DNA from 2 places in the Rossellomorea vietnamensis genome. Region 1 is predicted to be linked to the other one. Evidence: a T-box and tRNA genes for the amino acid it is inferred to sense, from the RefSeq annotation. Region 1 holds a T-box; the other holds one or more tRNA genes.

Region 1 (10,314 bases):
CGGCCATTAAGTTGAAGCTAAGAATGACTAATGAAATGACCGCTGACGGTACAAGCATCATGTGCGGATATGACTGGATAGATCTGTATCCTTCATTAACCAATGATCCCAGAGACGCTTTAGGTGGAGCGATCCCTAATCCGATAAAGCTTAAGAATGCTTCTGTATAAATAGCAGCAGGAACTGTGAACATTGTCGTAATGATGACAGGTCCCATTACGTTCGGTAGCAGATGTTTAAAGATTAAACGATTACTGCTTGCCCCTAAAGTACGGGAGGCTAGGACGAATTCCTGATTCTTTAATTGAAGAACTTGTCCACGGACAATCCTAGACATCCCGACCCAACCGGTTATGACCATTGCCATCGTAATGGAGAATATACCCGGTTCAAATATCAGGATGAACAGGATGACAACAATCAGATTTGGTATCCCTACCAAAACTTCAACGATCCGTTGCATAACGTCATCGACTCTCCCGCCGTAGTAAGCAGAAATCCCACCGTAGGAAATCCCGATCAGGAAGTCAATGACTGCGGCAAGTATACCAATGTATAAAGAGACGCGGGTTCCATTCCATGTACGCGTCCATAAGTCACGTCCCAGGTCATCTGTACCGAACCAATAATTCTCTTTGATTTGTCTTGATTCATATACATCAAAACCGTCAGCATCTTTACCGTCAAACGGAAGCCAGCTGATTCCTGAAAGCGCTTCAATTTTCGGAGGCAGCTTTGCATGGCGGATATTTTGATCACTGAATTTGTATTCATTCATTCCAGGACCGAAAATGGCAAAGAAAATAATGATTACAGTGATGATGATCCCGACAAGTGCACCTTTATTCTTGCGCAAACGAAGCCATGAATCCTGCCAGAAATTCAAGCTTGGACGTGAAATTTTTTCTGCCTCGTCCCCACTAGCTTGTTGAGGTTGGAAGAGGTCTGGACTAAGTTCATCTAGTTGCTCTTGTTTCTTTTGTTTTGCTCCCATTATTTCTTCCCTCCAGCTAAGCGAATACGCGGATCAATGATTCCGTATAAAATGTCCACCAAGAAAATAACACCGATGAATAAAGCACTAAAGAAAAGGGTTATTCCCATAATGACCGTATAATCATTCGTGTTGATTGATAAGACGAATTGTTCCCCTAATCCAGGAACCGCAAAAATCCGTTCTACAACCAGTGATCCAGTCATGACTGCTACTGTCATCGGCCCGAGAATGGTAACAATTGGAATCATGGCATTTCTAACTCCGTGCTTCACAATGGTACCTGTCTTTGAAATACCTTTTGCAGTTGCAAGTAAAATATAATCAGAGTTTAGAATCTCTAACATTTCAGTTCTCATAAAACGGGCAATGGTCGCTACCACACCTACAGTCAATGCAAGCGTAGGAAGAATGGTATGCTTATATTCGCCCCAAAGTGCTACAGGAAGCCATTCGAGTTTGACCCCTATATAATATTGTAATAGTGCTGCAAATACAAAGGACGGTATCGAAATTCCCAATACAGCCATAAAAGTAGATCCATAGTCTAACCAAGTATTGTGTTTAATTGCAGCAATGATACCTACTAACAGTCCTATAAAAGTTCCTAATACCATGGCTTGAAATCCTAAAAGTGAGGAAGGTCCAATACGAGTGCCAAGAATTTGAGTTACTGGTCTATTATCATATTGGAAGGACAAACCCAAATCCCCTTTAGCCAGCCCAACCATATAATTGATATATTGTTCAGGCAGCGGGTCGTTGAGACCGTATTTATCCAGGATGATTTGTTGTTGTTCCGGAGACAGCCTTTCTGTGTTTTGCAGTGGAGATCCAGGCAGGAGCTTCATCAGAAAGAAAGTGGCGGTTGCAATGATAAGCAAAGTGATGATCATATAGACGATACGTTGAATTGTATATCTGACCATTCTTTAGCCCCCCTTTTTTATCTTATTTTTTCTACATTTTTAATTATAGCTATTTTCGACAAATTTTCAATGTATTTTTACTTTTTTGATAATTATCGACATTCACTGGAAAAGGAGAGCATATGCTCATGCATACGCTCTCCCTTTAAAGGTGTGTCTACTGAGTTAATACTTACTCAATTGAAGCCCATTTGTATGAATTATCTGCACCAAATGAATGGCGTAGTACATTCTTAACATATGGACGCTCTAGATAAGAAACACCAGCTTGGTACATTGGGCTGATCGCTTGATCATCAAACAGGATCTTTTCAGCGTCAACCATTGCTTGCCAACGTGCATCTAAATCGTCAAGAAGTTCACCTTTAGCTTGCTCGATTTTCTTGTCATATTCAGGATTTGAGTAACCCATTTGATTATGAGCACCGTCAGTTACGAACATGTCAACGAAAGTCATCGGATCTGGATAGTCAGGACCCCAACCAGCGAAAGAGAAGTCATATTGACCCTTCGATTCTAATTCAAGCTTTTGCTTGAATGGTTGAGCTTTGATCTTAACTGTTAATCCTTCAAGGTTTTGCTCAAGTTGTTCTTTTAAGAATTCACCGATTTTCTTAGAGCTGTCAGAGTCATAGTTTAGTAGTTCTAATTCGATAGAATCTTTACCTAACTCTTCTTTTGCCTTAGCCCAGTAGTCTGCAGCTTTCTTCGCGTCGAATCCACCGAAATCGCCAACAGCTTCACGGTATTCAGTTCCATCAGGACCTGTTACGAAATCTTTTGGTACTAAGTAGTACGCAGGCATAGATCCATTGTTAAGTAGTACATCAACCATACCTTTTTTGTCATAAGCAGAGTCGATTGCTTTACGAGCGTTAACGTTTTTCAGCACTTCATTACCTTGGTTTAAACGAAGGAAGAAGACAGACGTTTCAGCTCTTGTTTTGAAGTTTTCATCTGATTTGTACTTATCAACGAATTCAGCTGAAAGACCAGCGATATCCGCTTTATTTGTTTCATAAAGGTTAACACCAGTAGCAGTATCTTTAACGATGTTGAAGTTAACTTCTTTCAACTTCACATTTTCTGCATCCCAGTAGCTGTCATTTTTAGAAAGTTTGAAGCTTTGCTCATGCTTCCACTCAGAAAGTGTGAATGGACCATTATACACAACCGTGTCAGCTTCAAGACCGAACTTGTCGCCTTGCTCTTCCACGAATTTTTGGTTTTGAGGATAGAATGTTGCAAAAGAAAGTAAAGCTTTGAAATATGGTACCGGAGTTTCAAGCTGAATTTCTAATGTTTTGTCATCAGTAGCTTTAACACCTAGTTCTTCAACTGGAACTTCACCAGCATTTACTTTAGCAGCGTTTTTGATATCGTACATGATGTACGCATACTCTGCACCAGTGTCAGGGTTTAATGCTTTTTGCCAAGAATAAACGAAGTCGTTAGCCGTAACGGGATCTCCGTTGGACCATTTCGCATCACGGATCTTGAACGTGTAAGTTTTGCCATCTTCACTTACTTGTGGCTCTTCTGCAGCCATACCAAGTACAGGCTCGTCATTTTCACCTAAACGGTAAAGACCTTCAAATACGTTGTTCATTACGTTGAATGAAACAGAGTCAGTTGCCAGAGTGGAGTCCATTGATGGGATCTCAGAACTCTCGATAAGATTAAGTACCTGTTCTTTCTTTTCGTCAGAACCGCCTGCACCTGATCCTTCTTCATTGCCTTCAGTCTTCTTGTCGCCGCCACATGCAGCCAAGAAAGTACTTAGAGCCAGAAGAAGAACCAGCAAGAATGAAAACTTTTTCTTCATCTTGAAATTGACCTCCTCGTAAATCTCATATTTATTTATCTTCTAATTTTCAGAAGATTTGTTACTTATTATACATGATAGAGAAATTATTGCAATATGAATTTAACAGTTTTTTTGCTAAATTATCAGATTAGTAGGTATATTGTTGTTAAAACCTTGATACATCAACGTTTTTCCTAAACATTTTAGAGAGTTTGTCCTATTACAATTGTTACAATCGTAAATTTCCACTGGATGAAACCACTTTACAATATGGATGATTCACCATCTTTAAATGCCCCCCTTCTATTATAAATATTAAAACATCAGACTAAATATAAATAATAGAATTAATACTTATTTCACTCTCCTTCAACTTTTGAAATGAGATACTACTTGTATGTACGCCCTGCATGGATGTCTGTTGTCTTCCTTTATACACTTTTGAAAGAATTGTATATATATGAATGAGGATTGAATTATTCTTCTTCCTTCATGTATACTTTGGTTAAAAACATCTTAAGGAGCATTATGAAACGAATGAAATTGTTCAACATACTTACCTTTCTTATTTTTATCATTGCTGTGGTAGTGGCTTCACTGCAGGAAAAAAATCTGCTTCTTTCTATAATAGACAGTTTGTTTGTCATCGGGATTGCCTATATCAGTATCGGTGCCCTCCTTTATATTTTTGGAAAGGGATTTTTTAACGGGATCGTCTATGCTCTTAAAAGGTTTCGCAACAGCACGAAACAGGGAAAGTATATTTCCCAGTTCGATGACCTGGATGAGATGAAAGAAGCTCACGAGGAATATGGTGTACAACGTTCCTACTCTATTACGAAGTCCTTTTTACTGACCGGAGGACTCGCATTCGTCCTTTCGATTATCATGACCTACCTTCTGTACACTTGAATTCACCCTTCTTTTCTCATATAATAGCTACATATGAATGAAAGTATAAGCTTGGATGAAGAGTAGTACTTTTCAGGATGAATAAAAGAGAACTTGTGGTTGGTGCAAACAAGTATTCATTTGAAAAGGAATGGACTTCGGAGCTTTATGTGTGAAACGGAGTAGCACATAACGGGATGACCTTACGTTAAAGAGGTTCCATGCACGTCATGGACTAAGCTGGCTCTAACGGGCACTTAGGGTGGCACCGCGGAAATCATCCCATTCGTCCCTATTTTTTATAGGACGGGTGGGTTTTTATTTTGTGTAAAATTAGGAGGAAATGAAATGAAGACAATATTCAGTGGCATTCAGCCGAGTGGGACGATCACCCTCGGTAATTACATCGGGGCGATGAAGCAATTCACCGAGCTCCAGGAAGAATATAATTGTTACTTCTGTGTGGTTGACCAGCATGCGATCACGGTGTCTCAGGATAAGATGGAGCTGCGCAAAAACATCCGCAGTCTTGCCGCCCTGTATATCGCCTGTGGCATCGATCCGGAGAAGTCTACATTATTCATTCAATCGGAAGTTCCTGCACATGCACAGGCAGGCTGGATCCTGCAGTGTGTGACCTATATCGGGGAGCTTGAAAGAATGACTCAATTCAAAGATAAATCCCATGGCAAAGAAGCCGTTTCAGCGGGATTATTAACGTACCCACCGCTAATGGCGGCAGACATCCTGTTGTACGGAACAGATCTTGTTCCCGTCGGGGAGGATCAGAAACAGCATCTGGAACTGACCAGGAACCTGGCGGAACGATTCAACAATAAATACAATGATATCTTCACCGTACCCGAAGTAAGAATCCCCAAAGTCGGTGCCCGGGTGATGTCCCTTCAGGACCCGTTGAAGAAGATGAGTAAATCCGATTCGAATCAGAAAGCGTTCATTACACTCCTTGACGATCCTAAACAGATCGAGAAGAAAATCAAAAGTGCCGTGACCGATTCAGATGGCATCGTGAAATACGATAAAGAAAACAAACCCGGCGTGTCTAACCTCCTTTCGATCTATTCGATCCTTGAAGGTACTTCTATAGAAGAAATACAACAGAAATATGAAGGGAAAGGATACGGGGACTTCAAAAGCGACTTGGCACAGGTGGTCATAAGCGCCATCAAGCCGGTACAGGACCGCTACTATGAATTGATCGATTCAGAGGAATTGGATGATATCCTTGATCGCGGTGCAGAAAAGGCAAACTTCGCAGCAAACAAAATGCTGAAGAAGATGGAAAAGGCCATGGGATTGGGAAGAAAAGAGAGAAAGAGGAAATAAACAGGAAGGCCAGAGACTGCTTGCGCGGTTTCTGGCCTTTCCCCTGCCCTCATACAAAAAAACCTCAAGCCCACTACGGACTCAAGGTTTCCTGCGAACGATCAATTAACCTTAGGGCGATTCTCCACTTCCCATAGTTTTTCGAAAAATGGTTGTCCCTTAATCAAATTCTCACAGAGGGTGAGGTGCTTGTCCGACCACCCGTACTGGGTTTCTTCATATAGCATCTGCCATATGTCTTCGAAATCCATTTCCTGTATGGTGCGGTAGCGCTCTGGTGCCCATTCTGTGTACCAATACCGGATTTCCGCCGTGTTGTTTGAACTGTGAAGTTGATCAAGGGCCATGAATAACAGCTGCTTCAATTGTCTTTCCTTCCGCGTCAGCCCGCTCATCATATAAGGATTCGGGGAAAGAATATGATACGCATCCTCCCTTTTACCGTCCGGCTCGATGGAATACTCTACCGTTTCATGACTTTCGACCATTTCATACACCAGTTGTTCCTGTCTTGGTATCAGCCTGCTTTTTCTGATTGGGACGGTGTATCCGATTGTATCCACTGCCAGTATCCCGGTGCCATCCGTCACGATGAAACAATAATCCAACTGGATCCGTTCGTGGTTTTTTCGCAGATATGCTTTTTGATAGACATGATGGAGCAGTTGTTGAGGTAACTCTGATAAATCATTCTCGATGTAATGAAACAGTGTCGTGTCTACTTTAATCAGAGGAACCTGATCCAGTAATTCAATAACGTCCTCTTTTCTCCACTCATGAAAATGGCAGACATTGTAGCCATTTTCTTCGCCTTCGAACCAATTTACCCATACATCATGAAGATATAACATGATTGACCCCTCGCTTTGCTTCAATCTTATTTGTCAATCAGTATAGGCTAATTTGTGTAAATTTATTCCTATTATCAAGGGTTTTATGATTGTCATTATATTTTTCTGCGGGGTATATAGATTGAAAGGGTGATAATGAGGATTCCCAAAAGAAATAAATAACTTTCAACACGTGTGGAAACAAAAGATATATAATCTGTAAACGTCATTCCTGTCGTGAGCAAATTTAAATACATGATTAAGCTCACCCCTCCTGATACAGCCAGTCCAAATCCAATAAAGAGTCCAAACAATTGTACCACCATACCTTCCGCCTCTATCCTTGCATTAAGATATTGGAGCCCGTCCATGCTTAGTATATTTTATGAAAGGAACAGGAAGATATGACGGCAGAGGACATCCTATTTTCAGGAAAGCCCATGGCTTCAGCAATTCTCCTGATTTCTATGGCAAAAATACTGATGACGGTTCTCCTATGAGGGAAAGGGTTGACGAATCCTGCTTCTTTAAAAACTGTTGCACCAATCGGTAGCCCGAGGAATAGCCGAGCATTTTTGGAAAGGATTTTTGTCCAAGAAGCAGCTGATCATGCAGAGGACTATCCCGCCTCACTTCCAAATTGGGCTCTATCCATTTTTCATAGTAGCGGGACAATTCCTGTTCATCATACGCTTTTGTCCAGGGAGCCACATATTTCTCTCCACAGTATTCTCTGACAGCAGTTTCTGCCAGCCCTTCAAAGATGATGGAGTCAAGGAGCGTATAGTGGTCCTCCTTTTTGTTTAACCGCTTCATTCGGACACAGTGATGGTATTCATGGACAAATAACGCTTCATATTCTTTTGGATCTTCCTGGTCCGTAACGAAAAAGAAGATTTCATCTTTGAAGCATACCCCCGATTTTTTCATGGATGTCTGGAACATCCCCCTTTTTTCCTGTACGGGGAATAGATAGATCGGGACGCTCGGTCCATTCCACTTTCGCTTATATTTTTTTTCAAAGAGAGCAAATCGTTCCCAAAGTTTCTTTTCTTTCATTTTTTCGTAAATATCTCCGGCGAGACGCGCAGAACGATACATTCCGTGCTTTGTAAGGTATTGATAAAACGATTGCTGATCGTCTTTACCATTTTTCGTTTTCTTGAGTAGATCCACGGGATTATCGATCCACTCTGCCAACCAATCATCTGTAGGTACAACTGCCACCTTCATCCCTCTTTCCATGCTTTTTAACATGTATATGTGAAAGAGGAAAGATTCACAACAAAAAGAGCCTGCTACATGTAACAGGCCCATAATTGTTAACTTTGATATTTTTTAAATACGATGGTGGCATTATGACCACCGAATCCTAATGAATTACTCATCGCTACATTGACTTCTTGTTTCCTTGCTTCATTTGCTACGTAATCAAGATCACAATCAGGGTCCGGCGTTTCAATATTGATGGTTGGAGGAAGGACACTGTCTTTCATCGCCAGTACAGTGAAAATCGCTTCCACTCCGCCTGCTGCACCAAGAAGGTGACCCGTCATGGATTTCGTCGAACTCATGGCCAGTTTATAGGCATGCTCTCCGAACACTTCCTTCACAGCCATCGTTTCGTATTTATCATTATATGGAGTGCTTGTTCCGTGGGCATTGATGTAATCCATCTCTTCCGGACGGATCCCGCCATCTTCAAGTGCCATTTTCATCGCTCTTGCGCCGCCTTCTCCAGCAGGTGCCGGGGCAGTGATGTGATAGGCATCTCCGGTACATCCGTACCCGACGATTTCTGCATAAATCGTCGCTCCACGTTTTAAGGCATGATCAAGTTCTTCCAGAACGACGATTCCCGCCCCTTCTCCCATTACGAAGCCATCACGATTGGAATCAAAGGGTCTTGATGCTTTCTCAGGATCTGGATTCGTGGAAAGGGCTGTATTTGCACAGAATCCGGCAACGGACATTTTCGTGATTGGCGCTTCTGCTCCACCGGAAACCATCACATCCGCATCCCCACGCTGAATGACCTTGAAGGCATCACCGATTGAGTTTGTTCCTGTTGCACAAGCTGTTACGGTACAAGAGTTGAACCCTTTCGCTCCGAGCATAATGGACACTTGTCCCGCTGCCATATCAGGTATGATCATCGGCACGAAGAATGGGCTTACCCGGCGATATCCACGTTTCTGGAATGTTTCGTACTGCTGTTCGAATGTTTCCATTCCCCCGATTCCTGAACCGATCCACACGCCAACGCGATGTGCATTTTCGTCTGTGATATCAAGTTTTGAATCTTTTACTGCCATTAACGATGCGGCAATCGCATAGTGAGTGAAGCGGTCCATCTTCCTTGCTTCTTTTCTTTCCACCCCGAACTCTTCAATATTGAAGTCTTTTAGTTCTGCCGCCACTTTGGCAGGATACTCATCGGCGTTTAAACGCGTTAAAGGCCCTACCCCCGTCTTTCCGGCCAAAATATTCGACCAGGTCGATTCAACATCATTCCCTAAAGGCGTGACGCTTCCTAATCCTGTAACCACTACACGCTTCTTATTCATTCTAATCCATCTCCTTTAACTGCAAGTTGTCAATAAGCTTCTGATACTCAATTATTTACCCCAGCGCATAATGATCGCGCCCCAAGTTAAACCGCCACCGAATCCTACCATGACGACAACATCATTCTCTTTCACTCTTCCCGCTTCAAGATCTTCCACTAAGGAAACCGGGATAGAAGCCGCTGATGTATTTCCATATTTATTTACGGTCTTAGACATTTTTTCCACCGGCAGCTCAAGGCGCTGCCTAGCTGCTTCCATGATACGGATATTGGCCTGGTGAGGAATGAGGAAATCTACGTCCTCTTTACTTAAACCTGCCTTTTCAATCACATTTATACTGGATTCGCCCATTTGACGAACTGCGAATTTGAACACTTCCCGGCCGTTCATGATCAATTTTTCATCCTGATACAAATGTTTCGCTCCTGATCCGTCCGATCCTAATTCAAAGGCAAGGATCCCCTTGCCGTCTGGAACGGGTCCAAGGACCGCCGCACCGGCAGCATCTCCAAATAGGACGGCTGTGTTACGATCCTCCCAGTCAGTGATTTTGGATAATTTCTCTACACCGACCACGAGGACATTCTTGTACGCACCATTATCGATGAATTGCTTTGCCGTAATCATACCATACATAAATCCTGCGCATGCGGCACTGATATCCATTGCCGCAGCCTTCTTGGCTCCCAATCTTTCCTGAAGGAGGCAGGCAACGGATGGGAATGGATGATCCGGGGTAACGGTTGCTACCATGATCAGGTCGATGTCCTCGGGATCGATCTCCGCATCAGCAATTGCCTTCTTTGCGGCTTCGAAAGCCATATCAGAGGTATTTGTTTCATTATTTGCTATTCTTCTCTCTTCAATGCCTGTTCTCGTACGAATCCATTCATCCGAAGTATCCACCATTTTCTCAAGATCCGCGTTTGTTAAGATCTTTTCAGGA
Region 2 (10,314 bases), 260 kb from region 1:
TAACTCATTTCCTCGCATGAGGAAATGTTGAAAGGTGGCTTTTAGCTACCACTTACAGATGGACCCGCGGCGCATTAGCTAGTTGGTGAGGTAACGGCTCACCAAGGCAACGATGCGTAGCCGACCTGAGAGGGTGATCGGCCACACTGGGACTGAGACACGGCCCAGACTCCTACGGGAGGCAGCAGTAGGGAATCTTCCGCAATGGACGAAAGTCTGACGGAGCAACGCCGCGTGAGTGATGAAGGTTTTCGGATCGTAAAGCTCTGTTGTTAGGGAAGAACAAGTGCCGTTCGAATAGGGCGGCACCTTGACGGTACCTAACCAGAAAGCCACGGCTAACTACGTGCCAGCAGCCGCGGTAATACGTAGGTGGCAAGCGTTGTCCGGAATTATTGGGCGTAAAGCGCGCGCAGGTGGTTCCTTAAGTCTGATGTGAAAGCCCACGGCTCAACCGTGGAGGGTCATTGGAAACTGGGGAACTTGAGTGCAGAAGAGGAAAGTGGAATTCCAAGTGTAGCGGTGAAATGCGTAGATATTTGGAGGAACACCAGTGGCGAAGGCGACTTTCTGGTCTGTAACTGACACTGAGGCGCGAAAGCGTGGGGAGCAAACAGGATTAGATACCCTGGTAGTCCACGCCGTAAACGATGAGTGCTAAGTGTTAGGGGGTTTCCGCCCCTTAGTGCTGCAGCTAACGCATTAAGCACTCCGCCTGGGGAGTACGGTCGCAAGACTGAAACTCAAAGGAATTGACGGGGGCCCGCACAAGCGGTGGAGCATGTGGTTTAATTCGAAGCAACGCGAAGAACCTTACCAGGTCTTGACATCCTCTGACAACCCTAGAGATAGGGCTTTCCCCTTCGGGGGACAGAGTGACAGGTGGTGCATGGTTGTCGTCAGCTCGTGTCGTGAGATGTTGGGTTAAGTCCCGCAACGAGCGCAACCCTTGATCTTAGTTGCCAGCATTCAGTTGGGCACTCTAAGATGACTGCCGGTGACAAACCGGAGGAAGGTGGGGATGACGTCAAATCATCATGCCCCTTATGACCTGGGCTACACACGTGCTACAATGGACGGTACAAAGGGCAGCGAGACCGCGAGGTTTAGCCAATCCCATAAAACCGTTCTCAGTTCGGATTGTAGGCTGCAACTCGCCTACATGAAGCTGGAATCGCTAGTAATCGCGGATCAGCATGCCGCGGTGAATACGTTCCCGGGCCTTGTACACACCGCCCGTCACACCACGAGAGTTTGTAACACCCGAAGTCGGTGAGGTAACCTTTTGGAGCCAGCCGCCTAAGGTGGGACAGATGATTGGGGTGAAGTCGTAACAAGGTAGCCGTATCGGAAGGTGCGGCTGGATCACCTCCTTTCTAAGGAAGATTTACTAAAACGTTTGACGTGTCGAAGTTTTGTTCAGTTTTGATGGTTCAACCATCAAAACATTTTTTATCTCTTACGAGATAGAAGTTGTGTTTGTTCTTTGAAAACTAGATAAAGATAAATTGATAGTCAAGAAATTACCGAGTATCGCCATTTTAGGTTTTAAACCTGATGTAACAACCAATTCGGTTAAGTTATGAAGGGCGCACGGTGGATGCCTTGGCACTAGGAGCCGACGAAGGACGGGACTAACACCGATATGCTTTGGGGAGCTGTAAGTGAGCTTTGATCCAGAGATTTCCGAATGGGGGAACCCATTGTTCGTAATGGAACAATATCCTTACTTGAATACATAGAGTATGGAAGGCAGACCCAGGGAACTGAAACATCTAAGTACCTGGAGGAAGAGAAAGCAATTGCGATTCCCTGAGTAGCGGCGAGCGAAACGGGATATAGCCCAAACCAAGAGGCTTGCCTCTTGGGGTTGTAGGACACTCTATACGGAGTTACAAAGGAATGGAGTAGACGAAGAAGTCTGGAAAGGCTCGTCAAAGAAGGTAACAACCCTGTAGTTGAAACTTCATTCCCTCTTGAGTGGATCCTGAGTACGGCGGGACACGTGAAATCCCGTCGGAAGCTGGGAGGACCATCTCCCAAGGCTAAATACTCCCTAGTGACCGATAGTGAACCAGTACCGTGAGGGAAAGGTGAAAAGCACCCCGGAAGGGGAGTGAAATAGAACCTGAAACCGTGTGCCTACAAGTAGTCAGAGCCCGTTAACGGGTGATGGCGTGCCTTTTGTAGAATGAACCGGCGAGTTACGATCCCATGCAAGGTTAAGTTGATAAGACGGAGCCGCAGCGAAAGCGAGTCTGAATAGGGCGAATTTTAGTATGTGGTCGTAGACCCGAAACCAGGTGATCTACCCATGTCCAGGATGAAGTTCAGGTAACACTGAATGGAGGTCCGAACCCACGCACGTTGAAAAGTGCGGGGATGAGGTGTGGGTAGCGGAGAAATTCCAATCGAACTTGGAGATAGCTGGTTCTCTCCGAAATAGCTTTAGGGCTAGCCTCATGTGTAAGAGTCTTGGAGGTAGAGCACTGTTTGGACTAGGGGCCCTCATCGGGTTACCGAATTCAGACAAACTCCGAATGCCAAAGACTTATCCATGGGAGTCAGACTGCGAGTGATAAGATCCGTAGTCGAAAGGGAAACAGCCCAGACCACCAGCTAAGGTCCCAAAGTATACGTTAAGTGGAAAAGGATGTGGAGTTGCTTAGACAACCAGGATGTTGGCTTAGAAGCAGCCACCATTTAAAGAGTGCGTAATAGCTCACTGGTCGAGTGACTCTGCGCCGAAAATGTACCGGGGCTAAACGTATCACCGAAGCTGTGGATTGACACCTCTAGGTGTCAGTGGTAGGAGAGCGTTCTAAGGACTGCGAAGCTAGACCGTAAGGACTGGTGGAGTGCTTAGAAGTGAGAATGCCGGTATGAGTAGCGAAAGATGGGTGAGAATCCCATCCACCGAATGCCTAAGGTTTCCTGAGGAAGGCTCGTCCGCTCAGGGTTAGTCGGGACCTAAGTCGAGGCCGATAGGCGTAGACGATGGACAACAGGTTGATATTCCTGTACCACCTCTTTTCCGTTTGAGCAATGGGGGGACGCAGGAGGATAGGGTAAGCGCACTGCTGGATATGTGCGTCTAAGCAGTTAGGCTGATGATGAGGCAAATCCCGTCATCGTGAAGGCTGAGCTGTGATAGCGAGCGAATTATAGTAGCGAAGTTCCTGATTCCACACTGCCAAGAAAAGCCTCTAGCGAGGAAAAAGGTGCCCGTACCGCAAACCGACACAGGTAGGCGAGGAGAGAATCCTAAGGTGAGCGAGAGAACTCTCGTTAAGGAACTCGGCAAAATGACCCCGTAACTTCGGGAGAAGGGGTGCTCTGGTAGGGTGCAAGCCCGAGAGAGCCGCAGTGAATAGGCCCAGGCGACTGTTTAGCAAAAACACAGGTCTCTGCGAAGCCGTAAGGCGAAGTATAGGGGCTGACGCCTGCCCGGTGCTGGAAGGTTAAGAGGAGTGCTTAGCGCAAGCGAAGGTGCGAATCGAAGCCCCAGTAAACGGCGGCCGTAACTATAACGGTCCTAAGGTAGCGAAATTCCTTGTCGGGTAAGTTCCGACCCGCACGAAAGGCGTAACGATCTGGGCACTGTCTCAACGAGAGACTCGGTGAAATTATAGTACCTGTGAAGATGCAGGTTACCCGCGACAGGACGGAAAGACCCCGTGGAGCTTTACTGTAGCCTGATATTGAATTTTGGTACAGCTTGTACAGGATAGGTAGGAGCCTTGGAAACCGGAGCGCCAGCTTCGGTGGAGGCATCGGTGGGATACTACCCTGGCTGTATTGAAATTCTAACCCGCGCCCCTTATCGGGGTGGGAGACAGTGTCAGGTGGGCAGTTTGACTGGGGCGGTCGCCTCCTAAAGAGTAACGGAGGCGCCCAAAGGTTCCCTCAGAATGGTTGGAAATCATTCGCAGAGTGTAAAGGCACAAGGGAGCTTGACTGCGAGACCTACAAGTCGAGCAGGGACGAAAGTCGGGCTTAGTGATCCGGTGGTTCCGCATGGAAGGGCCATCGCTCAACGGATAAAAGCTACCCCGGGGATAACAGGCTTATCTCCCCCAAGAGTCCACATCGACGGGGAGGTTTGGCACCTCGATGTCGGCTCATCGCATCCTGGGGCTGTAGTCGGTCCCAAGGGTTGGGCTGTTCGCCCATTAAAGCGGTACGCGAGCTGGGTTCAGAACGTCGTGAGACAGTTCGGTCCCTATCCGTCGTGGGCGCAGGAAATTTGAGAGGAGCTGTCCTTAGTACGAGAGGACCGGGATGGACGCACCGCTGGTGTACCAGTTGTCTTGCCAAAGGCATCGCTGGGTAGCTATGTGCGGAAGGGATAAGTGCTGAAAGCATCTAAGCATGAAGCCCCCCTCGAGATGAGATTTCCCATCACGTATGTGAGTAAGATCCCTAGAAGATGACTAGGTAGATAGGTCAGAGATGGAAGCATGGCGACATGTGGAGTTGACTGATACTAATCGATCGAGGACTTAACCACACTATAAAGCGGAGGCGGCTTGAACAGAGACGACAAGCATTTCTGGGCAATCAGAAGAGGGTGCTCTTTACCCTCAGCTGATTGAACTGAAATGACCTCGAGTCTCTAGCCGCCGGAGCTGGACTGCATTCTACTTTCAATAGTAGATGCAACAATTGGTCGATATTCGGCTTTCTTGACATCAATCCTTTATCTAGTTTTGAAGGAATAAAATTTATATGAAAATATAAAAAAATCCTTGAAAAAAATTATCTACACGATATAATAGTACTTGTCCTTAAAAAAGAGACAATACATAGTCTGGTGACAATGGCGAAGAGGTCACACCCGTTCCCATGCCGAACACGGAAGTTAAGCTCTTCAGCGCCGATGGTAGTTGGGGGATCTCCCCCTGTGAGAGTAGGACGTCGCCAGGCATATCGTTCCGCAGTAGCTCAGTGGTAGAGCTATCGGCTGTTAACCGATCGGTCGCAAGTTCGAATCTTGCCTGCGGAGCCAATATATGGAGAGCTGTCCGAGTGGCCGAAGGAGCACGATTGGAAATCGTGTAGACGGTTAACGCTGTCTCAAGGGTTCAAATCCCTTGCTCTCCGCCATTTATATTTTCAACAAGGCCCATTGGTCAAGCGGTTAAGACACCGCCCTTTCACGGCGGTAACACGGGTTCGAATCCCGTATGGGTCACCAAAGTTTTTTGCAAAAGCAAAATAACGTACCAAGTAATATGGAGGATTAGCTCAGCTGGGAGAGCATCTGCCTTACAAGCAGAGGGTCGGCGGTTCGATCCCGTCATCCTCCACCATGATTTTTTACGAAGCGTAAGCGGAGTAAAATAATCTTCCTTAATTAATATGTGTACCTTAACATATCTTATCGTCGCGGGGTGGAGCAGTTCGGTAGCTCGTCGGGCTCATAACCCGAAGGTCGCAGGTTCAAATCCTGTCCCCGCAATACCATTTTTGACTCGTTATATAAAAGGTTATCGTTAATCTTTCATGAGTCACGTATGGATAGTTATTTTCACTGTCGTGAAAAAACTCTGGTCCGGTAGTTCAGTTGGTTAGAATGCCTGCCTGTCACGCAGGAGGTCGCGGGTTCGAGTCCCGTCCGGACCGCCATTTTCATTTTACATAGTGGCTCAGTAGCTCAGTTGGTAGAGCAATGGACTGAAAATCCATGTGTCGGCGGTTCGATTCCGTCCTGAGCCACCATTTATTTACTTGATGCCGGTGTAGCTCAACTGGTAGAGCAACTGACTTGTAATCAGTAGGTTGGGGGTTCAAGTCCTCTTGCCGGCACCAGTCAAGTGATGTAGCTGGAGGGGTAGCGAAGTGGCTAAACGCGGCGGACTGTAAATCCGCTCCTTCGGGTTCGGCAGTTCGAATCTGCCCCCCTCCACCAAGATTTTTTACGAAGCGACAGCGGAGTAAAATAATCCTCCTTAAACTATGCGAAGCGATAGCGGAGCACAGTAATCTAGACGGATAGCATATTGATTTTGTTAAATTAATATATTTCATAGGGGTATAGTTTAACGGTAGAACGAAGGTCTCCAAAACCTTTGGTGTGGGTTCGATTCCTACTACCCCTGCCAATTTTAACATGGCGATTGTGGCGAAGTGGTTAACGCACCTGATTGTGGTTCAGGCATTCGTGGGTTCGATTCCCATCAGTCGCCCCATAAAAGTCACATTTTTATTTCCGTGACATATACTATCAGTGGGCTATAGCCAAGCGGTAAGGCATCGCACTTTGACTGCGACATGCGTTGGTTCGAATCCAGCTAGCCCAGTAGTGCGGAAGTAGTTCAGTGGTAGAACACCACCTTGCCAAGGTGGGGGTCGCGGGTTCGAATCCCGTCTTCCGCTCCAATAATATGGCGGCATAGCCAAGTGGTAAGGCATGGGTCTGCAAAACCCTGATCACCGGTTCAAATCCGGTTGCCGCCTCCATATGTAATGCCGGTGTGGCGGAATTGGCAGACGCGCACGACTCAAAATCGTGTTCCTCTGGAGTGCCGGTTCGATCCCGGCCACCGGTACCACATCGCGGGTGTAGTTTAGTGGTAAAACCTCAGCCTTCCAAGCTGATGATGAGGGTTCGATTCCCTTCACCCGCTCCAACTTACATACGACAGACTTTCTCTTTATGAGGAAGTCTTTTTTATTTGTTCAAATTTCAGCATTATTTCAACACCACTTAATGATTTGCAAAACTAATTTTTTACACAAAACTCACAACCTTTTCTTTTACCCATCACCCACCAAAACAAAACCCATCTAGTCAAAATAGTGCACCTTCTTCGTCAATTGAGTTCCCCTTATTGAGAAAGCGCTACCATTATAATATAAGAAAGCGATTACATAGTTAGGGTGGTGATTCGGGTGGAACCAAAGATTCAGACTGGACCAGTAAGCCCAGATGTACAAATGAAGGCAGTGACGAAGAAGAAGTTCAAGTATAAGAGCTTGCTGACGTACGCTGCCTTTGTAGGACCGGCACTTTTATTTTTCTTAGTGATTCAGATTCTTCCGTTTTTGATGGGTGTGTATTATTCCTTCACCTCATGGAATGGTGTAAGTTCGGTAGTTGAGTGGGTTGGGTTCGATAACTACAAAAAGATCTTCACAGATGATAAGACATTCTTCAATTCATTTATGTTCACGACAAAGTTTATGTTTGCGGCAGTGATCATCAGTAACCTGATAGGATTCGGATTTGCCCTATTATTGAATGCCGCGCTGAAGACGCGCAATATCCTGAGGACGGTATTCTTTATCCCCAACGTCATCGGGGGTTTGTTACTCGGGTTCATATGGCAGTTCATCTTTGTTAAAGGATTCGCGTCACTTGGGAATATGACGGATATCGGATTCTTTAAAATGCCGTGGCTGGGTGATGAGAAGACGGCTTTCTGGGGGATTGTCATCGTATTTGCATGGCAGATCTCCGGATACATGATGGTCATTTACGTGGCAGCATTGCAAGGGGTGGACAATTCACTTCTTGAAGCAGCGAAGATAGATGGTGCATCGAATTGGACCCTCCTGACGAAGATCATCATTCCATTAATACTACCTGCATTCACGATTTGTTTCTTCCTGACGATTTCGATGGCCTTTAAAATATTCGATCTGAATATTTCCTTAACAGGCGGTGGACCGTTCAATTCTACACAGTCCGTGGCCATCAATATCTATCAGGAAGCGTTCCAGAATAACCGTTATGGACTTGGGACAGCGAAGTCGATTCTGTTCTTCGTGGTAGTGGCTGTATTTACGACGGTTCAAGTGATGGTGACGAAGAAGAAGGAGGTTGAGGCATAATGGGCAATCGCTATACGAAAAGGACATTTGTATTAGAGATCATCGGGATTGTGATCGGGCTCATCTTCCTTATCCCTTTCTACTTCGTACTGGTCAACTCGGTGAAACCATTTGCTGCGATTCTGATTGATGCGGCAGCATGGCCGGAAGAATTTATGTTTTCGAACTACGCAAAAGTGTGGGAAGTCATCAATTTTCCCCGGGCTTTCTGGAACTCATTAATCATCACCGTTTTTAGCAATATAGGCCTAGTGATCATCAGTTCCATGGCAGCATGGAAGATGGTTCGCACACCAGGGAAGTTCAGTAAGATCCTATTTGTCATCTTTGTATCCGCCATGGTGATCCCGTTCCAGACGGTAATGATTCCCTTGATGAAGGTCGGGGGGACACTGGGACTGACAAATAGCATTCCCGGTCTCATTCTCATGTACTTTGGGTTCGGAGTGCCACTGTCCCTGTTCTTATATCACGGATTTGTGAAAACCGTCCCGATTGAAATCGAGGAATCAGCGATGATAGACGGCTGCAGTCAGTTTGGCGTGTTTTGGAGAATTGTTTTCCCATTACTGAAGCCGATTACGGTTACGGTGATCATTTTGAACACATTATGGATCTGGAATGATTATCTCCTTCCATTACTTGTGTTACAGGATGCAGAGCTGCGTACGATCCCCCTTGCAGCAAGTTCCTTCTTTGCACAGTACACAAAGCAGTGGGATATGGGTCTTGCAGCCTTGGTTCTCGGGATTACGCCAATCATCATCTTCTTCCTATTTTTACAGAAGCATATCATTAAAGGGATTGCTTCAGGTTCGATCAAGTAGATATAAAGTTTCTGTCGAGATGGTCTATCATTGATACAGAAATTTATATAAAATATTTTATATCAGGGAGGTCAATCCATTTATGAAACGTATTTTATTACTGTGTATGTCTTTGGTTTTAGTATTTGGAATCATTGCCGGTTGTTCTTCTAAAGACAAAACAAGCAGCTCAAGCGGGGATTCGGGTTCAGGTGATGATGTTGTAACACTGAATTTCTTCCAGTTCAAGGTTGAAATTGCCGATCAGCTTCAGGAAATGATCAAAGAATTCGAAGCGGAGCATCCGAACATTAAGATCAAGCTTGAAACCGTTGGTGGAGGTGCTGATTACGGTGCTGCCCTTAAAGCGAAATTTGCTTCAGGTGAAGAGCCGGATATTTTCAACAATGGTGGATTCAAAGAGTTAGAGCTTTGGAAAGAGAAGCTTGCGGATCTTTCTGGTGAGCCTTGGGTTGAGCATGTCCTTCCGATCGGGAAAGTTCCGATGACGGATGAGGATGGCAAGCTTTACGGTATGCCTGTTAACTTGGAAGGGTATGGTTTTGTTTACAACAAAGATTTATTCGAAAAAGCAGGCATTACTGAGCCTCCTAAAACGATTGATGAGTTGAAAGACGCTGCGAAGAAGCTCGAGGCGAAGAAAATTACTCCATTCTCAGCTGGTTACGGCGAGTGGTGGGTAATCGGGCAGCATTTACTGAACATTCCTTTTGCACAACAGGAAGATCCGGATAAGTTCATCGCGGGACTTTATGACGGATCTGAGAAGATTGTAGGAAACGAGAAGTTCAAACAGTTCAAGGAAGTACTCGACACTGAACTTAAATATGCCAACGATAATCCTTTAACGACGGATTATAATACGCAGGTAACGTTGTTTGCTTCTGGTGAAACGGCGATGCTTCAACAAGGGAACTGGACGGAGAACATGATCACGGAGATCAACCCTGATATCAACATGGGCTTCCTTCCGATTCCGATCAGCAATGACGAGAATGCAGATCGCCTTCCTGTCGGTGTGCCGAATAACTGGGTATTGAATAAGAACTCTAAACATCTTGAAGAAGCGAAAACATTCTTGGAGTGGATGGTTTCTTCTGAAACAGGTAAGCGTTATATCACAGAAGAATTTGCGTTCATCCCTGCCTTTGATAATATCGAGCCGAATGGTCTTGGTGACCTGGGTCAATCCATCCTTGACTACTCTAAAGATGAGAAAACGATTCCTTGGACTTGGTTCAAATGGCCGGATGGAGCGAACAAAGAATTTGCTGCAACGATCCAGGAATATGCAGCCGGAAAAATTGATTATGATACTGTACTTGAGCGATTCCAACAAACATGGGATAACTTGAAGTAAACAGAGTAATGGAAAGCATGTCTATTAAAGGCATGCTTTCTATTTAATAAGTTTAGTAGGAATATTTCGAAAAAACACTTCCAAGAGCGGGGAATAACACTTTATACTAGTGTATAAGTGAGACCTGGGAGGTCCGTCCCTCATGTTAAAGACAAGCATTCGGAATAAGTTGATTGCGTTGTTGATGATCACGACGATTGTGCCGTTTGGCAGTTCGATCATCATTACATATTTGTATACGAAGGATTCGATAGAGGAGCAGGTGGTGAAGGAAAGCAGTAATCTCCTTTA

The links. A T-box is a leader RNA that pairs with one kind of tRNA and senses whether it is charged. The one in region 1 lies ahead of trpS (tryptophan--tRNA ligase), so its partner is inferred to be a tRNA-Trp.
Region 2: it encodes a tRNA-Trp, which carries the amino acid that the T-box ahead of trpS (tryptophan--tRNA ligase) is inferred to sense. The anticodon was not compared.

The regions. Positions count from the first base shown of each region.
Region 1 covers NZ_CP104558.1:1,274,345-1,284,658, forward strand. The annotation lists gene opp3C (oligopeptide ABC transporter permease) at 1-994, opposite strand, end outside; gene opp3b (oligopeptide ABC transporter permease) at 994-1,923, opposite strand; gene N5C46_RS06580 (peptide ABC transporter substrate-binding protein) at 2,096-3,748, opposite strand; gene N5C46_RS06585 (DUF3899 domain-containing protein) at 4,259-4,642, shown strand; T-box leader at 4,686-4,918, shown strand; gene trpS (tryptophan--tRNA ligase) at 4,970-5,968, shown strand; gene N5C46_RS06595 (YjbA family protein) at 6,070-6,819, opposite strand; gene N5C46_RS06605 (DUF2268 domain-containing putative Zn-dependent protease) at 7,264-8,025, opposite strand; gene fabF (beta-ketoacyl-ACP synthase II) at 8,121-9,365, opposite strand; gene N5C46_RS06615 (beta-ketoacyl-ACP synthase III) at 9,417-10,314, opposite strand, start outside.
Region 2 covers NZ_CP104558.1:1,532,395-1,542,708, reverse strand. The annotation lists rRNA gene N5C46_RS07950 (16S ribosomal RNA) at 1-1,376, shown strand, start outside; rRNA gene N5C46_RS07945 (23S ribosomal RNA) at 1,574-4,510, shown strand; rRNA gene rrf (5S ribosomal RNA) at 4,810-4,926, shown strand; tRNA gene N5C46_RS07935 (tRNA-Asn) at 4,934-5,008, shown strand; tRNA gene N5C46_RS07930 (tRNA-Ser) at 5,015-5,106, shown strand; tRNA gene N5C46_RS07925 (tRNA-Glu) at 5,123-5,197, shown strand; tRNA gene N5C46_RS07920 (tRNA-Val) at 5,237-5,312, shown strand; tRNA gene N5C46_RS07915 (tRNA-Met) at 5,388-5,461, shown strand; tRNA gene N5C46_RS07910 (tRNA-Asp) at 5,552-5,628, shown strand; tRNA gene N5C46_RS07905 (tRNA-Phe) at 5,646-5,721, shown strand; tRNA gene N5C46_RS07900 (tRNA-Thr) at 5,736-5,811, shown strand; tRNA gene N5C46_RS07895 (tRNA-Tyr) at 5,828-5,911, shown strand; tRNA gene N5C46_RS07890 (tRNA-Trp) at 6,031-6,104, shown strand; tRNA gene N5C46_RS07885 (tRNA-His) at 6,116-6,191, shown strand; tRNA gene N5C46_RS07880 (tRNA-Gln) at 6,231-6,302, shown strand; tRNA gene N5C46_RS07875 (tRNA-Gly) at 6,307-6,381, shown strand; tRNA gene N5C46_RS07870 (tRNA-Cys) at 6,389-6,462, shown strand; tRNA gene N5C46_RS07865 (tRNA-Leu) at 6,471-6,554, shown strand; tRNA gene N5C46_RS07860 (tRNA-Gly) at 6,559-6,632, shown strand; gene N5C46_RS07855 (carbohydrate ABC transporter permease) at 6,940-7,836, shown strand; gene N5C46_RS07850 (carbohydrate ABC transporter permease) at 7,836-8,663, shown strand; gene N5C46_RS07845 (ABC transporter substrate-binding protein) at 8,746-10,023, shown strand; gene N5C46_RS07840 (cache domain-containing sensor histidine kinase) at 10,166-10,314, shown strand, end outside.